2 regions of the Streptomyces sp. NPDC056486 genome follow, and region 1 is predicted to be linked to the other one. Evidence: riboswitches for the same ligand, from Rfam matches in the RefSeq annotation. Region 1 holds a riboswitch; the other holds the start of a gene.
The links. Region 1 has a riboswitch for glycine ahead of gcvT (glycine cleavage system aminomethyltransferase GcvT). Riboswitches for the same ligand answer to the same signal wherever they lie in the genome.
Positions count from the first base shown of each region.

Region 2: linked by a shared signal. The riboswitch ahead of gcvP (aminomethyl-transferring glycine dehydrogenase) and the one ahead of gcvT (glycine cleavage system aminomethyltransferase GcvT) in region 1 are both predicted to bind glycine.

Region 1 covers NZ_JBHTSF010000232.1:4,461-8,871, forward strand. The annotation lists gene ACFQ7F_RS42950 (enhanced serine sensitivity protein SseB) at 1-719, opposite strand, end outside; gene ACFQ7F_RS42955 (AAA family ATPase) at 780-1,454, opposite strand; glycine riboswitch at 1,608-1,713, shown strand; gene gcvT (glycine cleavage system aminomethyltransferase GcvT) at 1,879-3,021, shown strand; gene gcvH (glycine cleavage system protein GcvH) at 3,111-3,488, shown strand; gene glyA (serine hydroxymethyltransferase) at 3,509-4,411, shown strand, end outside.
Region 2 covers NZ_JBHTSF010000157.1:8,655-13,065, forward strand. The annotation lists gene ACFQ7F_RS37745 (MerR family transcriptional regulator) at 1-74, shown strand, start outside; gene ACFQ7F_RS37750 (DNA polymerase IV) at 171-1,601, shown strand; gene ACFQ7F_RS37755 (PRC-barrel domain-containing protein) at 1,640-2,020, opposite strand; glycine riboswitch at 2,165-2,262, shown strand; gene gcvP (aminomethyl-transferring glycine dehydrogenase) at 2,460-4,411, shown strand, end outside.

The sequences.
Region 1 (4,411 bases):
GCGACATCGAGCAGCACCAGGTTCACCGGCCAGGCCACCGGGGCGTGGCCGAGAGCCCGGCCCACGGCCTCCATCGGCAGTTCGCGCGCGTTGCCCTCCCAGGAGGTCAGTTCGACGCCGATGAACAGCGTGGGCTCCTCGCCCTCGACGCTCGCCAGGCAGCGGCGGGCGTTCAGGACGACGCCGGTGGCCTCGAACTCGCGGGCGGCGGCGGACAGGAAGTCCACCGGGTCCTGCTGCCAGTCCGGTTCGAAGAGCCGTACGCGGCCGCCGGTCGCGGGGCCGTCGAGCGGGGTGCGTCCGGCCCGGCAGAGTTCGGCGACGGCGGGCGGCGGCAGCGGGACCCCGACCGTGCCGTCCGGGTTGACCGCGATGCCCAGCTGCGGGGGAAGGCCGCGCGCGAACTCCACGGCGGGCGCCACGGTGCAGCCCATCCGGCCGCCGGTGACCTGCTGGAACTGCTGCTCGGAGCTGAAGACGGGGACGAAGGCCTGGCCCTCGATCTCCAGCGTGGGCAGGTCGAGGGTGCCGCTGTCAGGACCGCCGCCGCTCGGCAGCGGGACCCAGACGTGGCTGCGGCCGAGCACCTCGACGATGCGGGCCCCCGCGGACGCCTGAGGCGCCCCGGGCATGCCGAGCGATGCCGCGAGCACCTCTTCGAGTTCGTTGCCCGGCCATCCTCCGTACGGATGTGCGTGCGCCTGCGCCGGAATATCCATCTGCCCAACCCCTGCCCTGTCCCGCTCTGCCTGCGGCACGACCCTAACGCGGCGGGCGGCTCAGCCCCCGAAGCCGATCCCGCGCAGAACGCTCGCGGCTGTCCGGTCGAGCAGGATCGCGGAGCCGCAGCCGCGCGGCAGATCGCCCCGCTCGGCGGCGCCGACCAGGCTGCCGACGGTCCTGCGGTGCCGCGCGAAGGCGTACCGCGACACGCCGCGCCCGCGCGAGAGCTGCCCCTCTATGGCGGTGTCCGGCGGCACGTCGAGCAGCAGCAGGTGCAGCGTCGTGCCGCGCCGCGCCGCCTCGCGGGCCAGCCAGCGGCGCACCCATGTCTGGGTGCCGCAGTCGTGCACCACGATCCCCTCGCCCGACCGCAGGGCCGCTCGCAGCCCCGCATAGTGCGCGAGGCGGACCAGGGGGCGGTAGACGGCGTACGGCAGCAGGGCCGGCATGCGCAGGGCCCAGCGGTCGCGGGTGTCCTGCGAGTCGATGCGCGGGCCCGCGACGGCCCTGCGCATCAGGGTGGACTTGCCGCTGCCCGGCAGTCCGGAGACGACGATCAGATCGCCCGCGCCGAACGTGAGGCGGTGCGGGCTGTGGCCGGTCCGCTGCCTCAGGTCGCGGACGACGACCGCAGGCAGGGCGCCGCAGCTCTCCCTGGTGGGGGCGGCGGCCTGTTTGGGCAGGGCCACCCCCGTGTTGGTCGCGTAGACACTGGCCTTGCGCACCGTGATCGGCCTCCCCTAAGCGGTCACGTAACTGCTTACCGCAGCTTCCCCGGCAAGTGTAAAGAGAAGGTAATGCGGCACAACAGCATTACTCCACCGGGACTGCCCTGTGACGCGGGCGCGTGCAATGATGTGCCCGCAAACTCCATACAGGCCGCTTGAATCCGCGCGGGAGAGTTCCCGGTCACCGTCGTACGACGCACCGGGGCGCCGAAGGAGCAAGTCCCTCCCTTGAATCTCTCAGGCCCCGTACCGCGCGGGCGAGGCACATCTGAAAAGCGGGTCGCCTCGGCGGCTCCACCCAAGGTGCAAGTCATGACCCCCTGATACAGACGTATGACGTATACGGACGGGTCGTGGTGAACCTCTCAGGTTCCGATGACAGATGGGGAGGATCGACCTCGCCCGTCATGCCCTGGGAGTTCCCCGTATGAGTACCGCCCCCCGTCTGACTGCCCTCGATGCCGTGCATCGCGCGCTCGGCGCGACCATGACCGACTTCGCGGGCTGGGACATGCCGCTCCGGTACGCCAGCGAGCGCGACGAGCACATCGCCGTCCGCACCAAGGCCGGTCTCTTCGACCTCTCCCACATGGGCGAGATCACGGTCACAGGCCCCGAGGCCGTGGACTTCCTGAACTTCGCGCTCGTCGGCAACATCGGCTCCATCGGTGTCGGCCGCGCCCGCTACACGATGATCTGTGCCGAGGACGGCGGGATCCTGGACGACCTGATCGTCTACCGCCTCGGTGCGGCCGAGGCGCCCGAGTACATGGTCGTCGCCAACGCGTCGAACGCGCAGACCGTGCTCGACGCGCTCACCGCCCGCGCCGACGGCTTCGACGCCGAGGTCCGTGACGACCGCGACGCGTACGCGCTGCTCGCCGTCCAGGGTCCCGAGTCCCCCGGCATCCTGAAGTCACTCACGGATGCCGACCTGGACGGCCTGAAGTACTACGCGGGCCTGCCGGGCACGGTCGCGGGAGTGTCCGCGCTCATCGCCCGCACGGGCTACACCGGCGAGGACGGCTTCGAGCTCTTCGTGTCGCCCGGCGACGCCGAGAAGCTCTGGAACGCGCTCATGGAGGCGGGCGAGCACGTCGGCCTCGTCCCGGCGGGGCTCTCCTGCCGCGACACGCTCCGCCTGGAGGCGGGCATGCCGCTGTACGGGCACGAGCTGACCGCGGACCTCACGCCCTTCGACGCGGGCCTCGGCCGGGTCGTGAAGTTCGAGAAGACCTCGCAGTCCGACACCTTCGTGGGGCGCGCGGCGCTCGCGGCCGCCGCCGAGCGCGCCGAGACCGCTCCCCCGCGCAAGCTGGTGGGCCTGATCGCCGAGGGCCGCCGCGTACCGCGCGCGGGCTTCGCCGTGGTCGCCGACGGCAAGGTCATCGGCGAGGTCACCTCCGGGGCGCCGTCCCCGACGCTCGGCAAGCCGATCGCCATCGCGTACGTGGACGTGGCGCACGCGGCCCCGGGCACCGCGTCTTCATCGGGGATCGGCGTGGACATCCGGGGCACGCACGAGCCGTACGAGGTCGTGGCTCTGCCGTTCTACAAGCGCCAGAAGTGACACTTCCGTCTCTGTGGTAAGCCGGAAGTGACCCCACGCACATCATTCCCGTTCCGCAGCACCCACCCGCGTACAGGAGAATTCAGGTCATGAGCAACCCCCAGCAGCTGCGTTACAGCAAGGAGCACGAGTGGCTTTCGGCCACCGAGGACGGTGTGGCGACGATCGGCATCACGGAGTTCGCGGCCAACGCGCTCGGTGACGTCGTCTACGCCCAGCTCCCTGCGGTCGGCGAGACCGTGACCGCGGGCGAGACCTGCGGCGAGCTCGAGTCGACGAAGTCCGTCAGCGACCTGTACTCCCCCGTGACCGGTGAGGTCACCGAGGCGAACCAGGACGTCGTGGACGACCCGTCGCTGGTGAACTCCGCTCCCTTCGAGGGCGGCTGGCTGTTCAAGGTACGGATCTCGGATGAGCCTCAGGACCTGCTCTCCGCGGCCGAATACACCGAGCTCGCAGGCAACTAAAGACCCTTAGGGACCACCTGATGTCGCTTCTCAACACCCCTCTCCACGAGCTGGACCCGGACGTCGCCGCCGCCGTCGACGCCGAGCTCCACCGTCAGCAGTCCACCCTGGAAATGATCGCCTCGGAGAACTTCGCTCCCGTCGCCGTCATGGAGGCCCAGGGCACGGTCCTCACCAACAAGTACGCCGAGGGCTACCCCGGCCGCCGCTACTACGGCGGCTGCGAGCACGTCGACGTCGCCGAGCAGATCGCGATCGACCGGCTCAAGGACCTGTTCGGCGCCGAGTACGCCAACGTCCAGCCGCACTCCGGCGCCTCCGCCAACCAGGCCGCCCTCTTCGCGATCGCCAAGCCCGGCGACACGATCCTCGGCCTCGACCTGGCGCACGGCGGCCACCTCACGCACGGCATGCGCCTCAACTTCTCGGGCAAGCAGTTCAACGTGGTCCCGTACCACGTCGACGAGGCCGGTCTGATCGACATGGCCGAGGTCGAGCGCCTGGCCAAGGAGAGCAGCCCCAAGGTGATCATCGCGGGCTGGTCCGCCTACCCGCGTCAGCTGGACTTCGCCGAGTTCCGCCGGATCGCCGACGAGGTCGGCGCGTACCTGTGGGTCGACATGGCGCACTTCGCCGGGCTCGTCGCCGCAGGGCTTCACCCCAACCCGGTGCCGTTCGCGGACGTGGTCACCTCCACCACGCACAAGACGCTCGGCGGCCCGCGCGGCGGCATCATCCTGGCCCGCAGCAAGGAGTTCGCGAAGAAGCTGAACTCCGCGGTCTTCCCCGGCTTCCAGGGCGGCCCCCTGGAGCACGTGATCGCGGCCAAGGCCGTCTCCTTCAAGGTCGCGGCCACCGAGGAGTTCAAGGAGCGCCAGCAGCGCACCCTGGACGGCGCCCGCATCCTGGCCGAGCGCCTGGTG
Region 2 (4,411 bases), on a different contig from region 1:
TCGACACCGGGGAGACGCTGCTGCGGCAGAACCCCGCCGATGAGCTCGCGAGGCGGCGCAACAGGGCCGTGTGAGGCGGCCGTGAGCGCCGCGGCCGGGTTCGGACGTGGATTCGGATGCCAGGCGGTGTTTTCGGGGTGTTGTCAGTGGCGTAGGGCAGCATCAGGGGTGTGAGAACCGCGCCCACGATTCTGCATCTCGACATGGATGCCTTCTACGCGTCTGCCGAGCAGGCCGCGAAGCCGAGTCTGCGCGGGAAAGCCGTGGTGGTGGGCGGGCTCGGACCACGCGGTGTGGTGGCCACCGCCTCGTACGAAGCGCGCAAGTTCGGTGTTCACTCGGCGATGCCCATGGGGCAGGCGCGGCGTCTTGCGCCCAATGCCGCCTATCTGGTGCCGCGCTTCGGCCTCTACCGCGGGATCAGCGAGCAGGTGATGGCGCTCCTTCGGGAGCTGTCGCCGCTGGTGGAGCCGCTCAGCCTGGATGAGGCGTTCGTCGACCTGGAGGCGGGCGGCGTGGCCGACGACCAGGCATCGGCGCTGGTTGTGGGCGAGCGGCTGCGCGCGGACATCAAGGCGGTGACCGGGCTCGCGGGCTCGGTCGGGCTCGCCGCGTCCAAGATGCTGGCGAAGATCGCCTCGGAGGAGGCCAAGCCGGACGGCCTGCGCCTGATAGTGCCGGGGACCGAGCGGGAGCTGCTCGCGCCGATGTCGGTGCGGACCCTGCCCGGCGTCGGTCCTGCCACCGGGGACCACCTGCGGCGGGGCGGGATCACGACGGTGGGGGAGATCGCCGAGGCGGGCGAGGACGAGCTCGTACGGCTTCTTGGGAAGTCGCACGGGAGCGCCCTGTACGCGATGGCGCTCGCGCGGGACGAGCGGCCTGTGGTGGCGGAGCGGGAATCCAAGTCGGTCAGCGTCGAGGACACGTACGACGTGGACATCCATGACCGGGTACGGGTCAGGGGTGAGGTGGCGCGGCTCGCCGACCGGTGTGTGGAGCGGCTGCGGGCGGCAGGGCACTCGGGGCGGACCATCGTCCTGAAGGTGCGGCGGTTCGACTTCTCGACGCTGACGCGCTCCGAGACGCTGCGCGGGCCGACGGACGACCCCGGGGTGGTGCGGGAGGCCGCCGCGCGGCTCCTCGAGGCCGTGGACACCACCGGAGGCGTGCGGCTTCTCGGGGTGGGGGTCACGGGGCTTGCCGACTACACGCAGGAGGACCTCTTCGCGCAGGCGCAGGCGGCTGAGGCCCTGGAGGCTGAGGCGGCCGAGGCCCTGGAGGCGGAGGGGAAGCCGGCCGGGGAGACTGTGGCCCAGGCCGTGGGCGATGCGGTGGAGGTGCCGGTGGTTTCGGCGGTTTCGGTCGTGCCGGTCGTTGCGACCGAGCGGCGCTGGGCTGCCGGGCACGATGTGCGGCATGCGGAGTTCGGGCACGGGTGGGTGCAGGGGAGTGGCCTGGGGCGGGTGACGGTCCGTTTCGAGACGCCGGAATCGTCGGTGCCGGGGCGGGTGCGGACGTTCAGGACGGATGATCCGGAGCTTGAGCCCGCGGAGCCGTTGCCGTTGGTGGCTGCCTCTGAAGAGCCGGAGCCGCAATGATGCCGGTACCTGCGAGTCGTCGGGATGACCGGCGAGGGTCAGGGCGCTTCCTGGCCCGCGATGTGGCCGAAGTCCTGGTCCGGTGGTGGCGGGGCCTGCGGGGGCGTGATGTCCAGGCCGTAGTGGTGGTAGAGCTGCAGTTCCTGTTCGGGGGAGAGGTGGCGGCCCACGCCGAAATCGGGGGCGTCCTTGATCAGGGAGCGCTCGAAGGGGATGCGCAGGGTGCCGTCGCTCGTGAGCTCGCTGGGCTCCAGGGGTACGAACGCGTCCCGGCTGAAAAGCCCCGTGCGTATGGCCGCCCACTCCGGGGCGCCGGTGGCGTCGTCGAGATAGACCTCGTCGATCGTGCCGATCTTGGCCCCGTTCCGGTCGAACGCCTTCCGGCCGATCAGGTTGCGCGGATCGATATCGGTCTGCACGGGCCCTCCAACTGGTCGAGGCTTGTCGAAGTGGGGCACAACTCATCCTTGTTCGTTCGTAATCACTACGAAAGAGCACTTCGGGGCAGGCGGCCACTCGAGGGATCGGCCGCAGTCCTCGCTGGTAGGCTGGCGCATGGCTGCTGACCCCGTGCGGGAGAGCTCTCCGGTGGAGACACCGGAGGCGCCGAAGGAGCAACTCCTCCCCGGAATCTCTCAGGCCCCTGTACCGCACGGACGAGGTCACTCTGGAAAGTAGGGCGGGCGTCGGGCGGGCACGTTCGAAACCCTTCCTCACCGACGGTGAAAGCCGGGACGGCTCCTCTTGAGGGGCGTGGACCGGTGAAACTCTCAGGTTGAGATGACAGAGGGGGAGGCCGTCCGGGTACCCGTGCCGTGGTGCCCCTCGCAGGTCGCGTCAGACCAGGAGGCCTCCGCAATGACCGCCACCCCTCGCATCCCGCTTTCGCAACTCGAGCAGGGCATCCCCTTCGAGCAGCGGCACATCGGTCCCGATGTCGAAGCACGGGCCAAGATGCTCGCGCAGGTCGGATACGGCTCGCTCGACGAGCTGACCGCCGCCGCCGTGCCGGATGTCATCAAGAACGCCGAGGCGCTGAACCTGCCCGGGGCGCGCACCGAGGCCGAGGTCCTGGCCGAGCTGCGCTCCCTCGCGGACCGCAACCAGGTTCTCGACTCGATGATCGGCCTCGGGTACTACGGGACCTTCACTCCGCCGGTGATTCTGCGGAACGTCATGGAGAACCCGGCGTGGTACACCGCGTACACGCCGTACCAGCCGGAGATCTCCCAGGGACGCCTCGAGGCCCTGCTCAACTTCCAGACCGTCGTCGCCGAGCTGACCGGGCTGCCCACCTCCGGTGCCTCGCTGCTCGACGAGGGGACCGCCGCCGCCGAGGCCATGGCCCTGTCGCGGCGCGTGGGCAAGGTCAAGAACGGTGTCTTCCTCGTCGACGCCGACGCGCTGCCGCAGACCATCGCCGTCATCCAGACCCGGGCCGAGCCGACCGGTGTCGAGGTCGTCGTCGCCGATCTGAGCGAGGGCATCCCGGCCGAGGTCGCCGAGCGCGGTGTCGTCGGCGTACTGATCCAGTACCCGGGCGCCTCCGGTGCCGTACGCGACATAAAGCCCCTCATCGAGCAGGCGCACGAGATCGGTGCCATCGTCTCCGTGGCCGCCGACCTCCTTGCCCTGACGCTGCTCACCTCGCCCGGTGAGCTCGGCGCCGACATCGCCGTCGGCACCACACAGCGCTTCGGTGTACCGATGGGCTTCGGCGGCCCGCACGCCGGCTACATGGCGGTGCGCGAGAAGTTCGCGCGCAGCCTGCCGGGGCGGCTCGTCGGAGTCTCCGTCGACGCGGACGGCAACAAGGCCTACCGGCTCGCGCTGCAGACCCGTGAGCAGCACATCCGCCGCGAGAAGGCCACCAGCAACATCTGTACCGCTCAGGTGCTGCTCGCCGTGATGGCCGGAATGTACGCCGTCTACCACGGGCCCGATGGCCTCAAGTCCATCGCGCGCCGTACCCACCGCTACGCGACCGTGCTCGCGGCCGGGCTCACCGCGGGCGGCGTCGAGGTCGTGCACGGCGCGTACTTCGACACCCTGACCGTGCGGGTGCCCGGCAGGGCCGATGAGCTCGTCGCCGCGGCCCGCGAGGGTGGCGTCAACATCCACCAGATCGACTCCGACCACGTCTCCCTGGCCTGTGACGAGACCACCACGCGCAAGCAACTCACCGCGATCTGGACGGCGTTCAAGGTCGAGGCGGACGTCGAGGCGCTCGACGCGGAGACCGAGGACACGCTCCCGGCCGGTCTGCTGCGCGAGGACGAGTACCTCACGCATCCCGTCTTCCACCAGTACCGCTCCGAGACCGCCATGCTGCGTTACCTGCGCAAGCTGGCCGACCGCGACTACGCGCTCGACCGCGGCATGATCCCGCTGGGCTCCTGCACCATGAAGCTCAACGCGACCACGGAGATGGAGCCGGTCACCTGGCCCGAGTTCGGGCAGCTGCACCCCTTCGCGCCCGCCCAGCAGGCGCAGGGCTATCTGACGCTCATCCGTGAGCTGGAGGAGCGGCTCGCCGAGGTCACCGGGTACGACAAGGTCTCGCTGCAGCCCAACGCCGGTTCGCAGGGCGAGCTGGCCGGACTGCTCGCCGTGCGCGGCTACCACCGGGCCAACGGCGACGAGCAGCGCACCGTCTGCCTCATCCCGTCCTCCGCGCACGGCACCAACGCCGCGAGCGCCGTGATGGCCGGCATGAAGGTCGTGGTCGTGAAGACCAGCGACGACGGCGAGATCGACGTCGAGGACCTGCGCGCCAAGATCGAGAAGCACCGCGACGAGCTGTCCGTGCT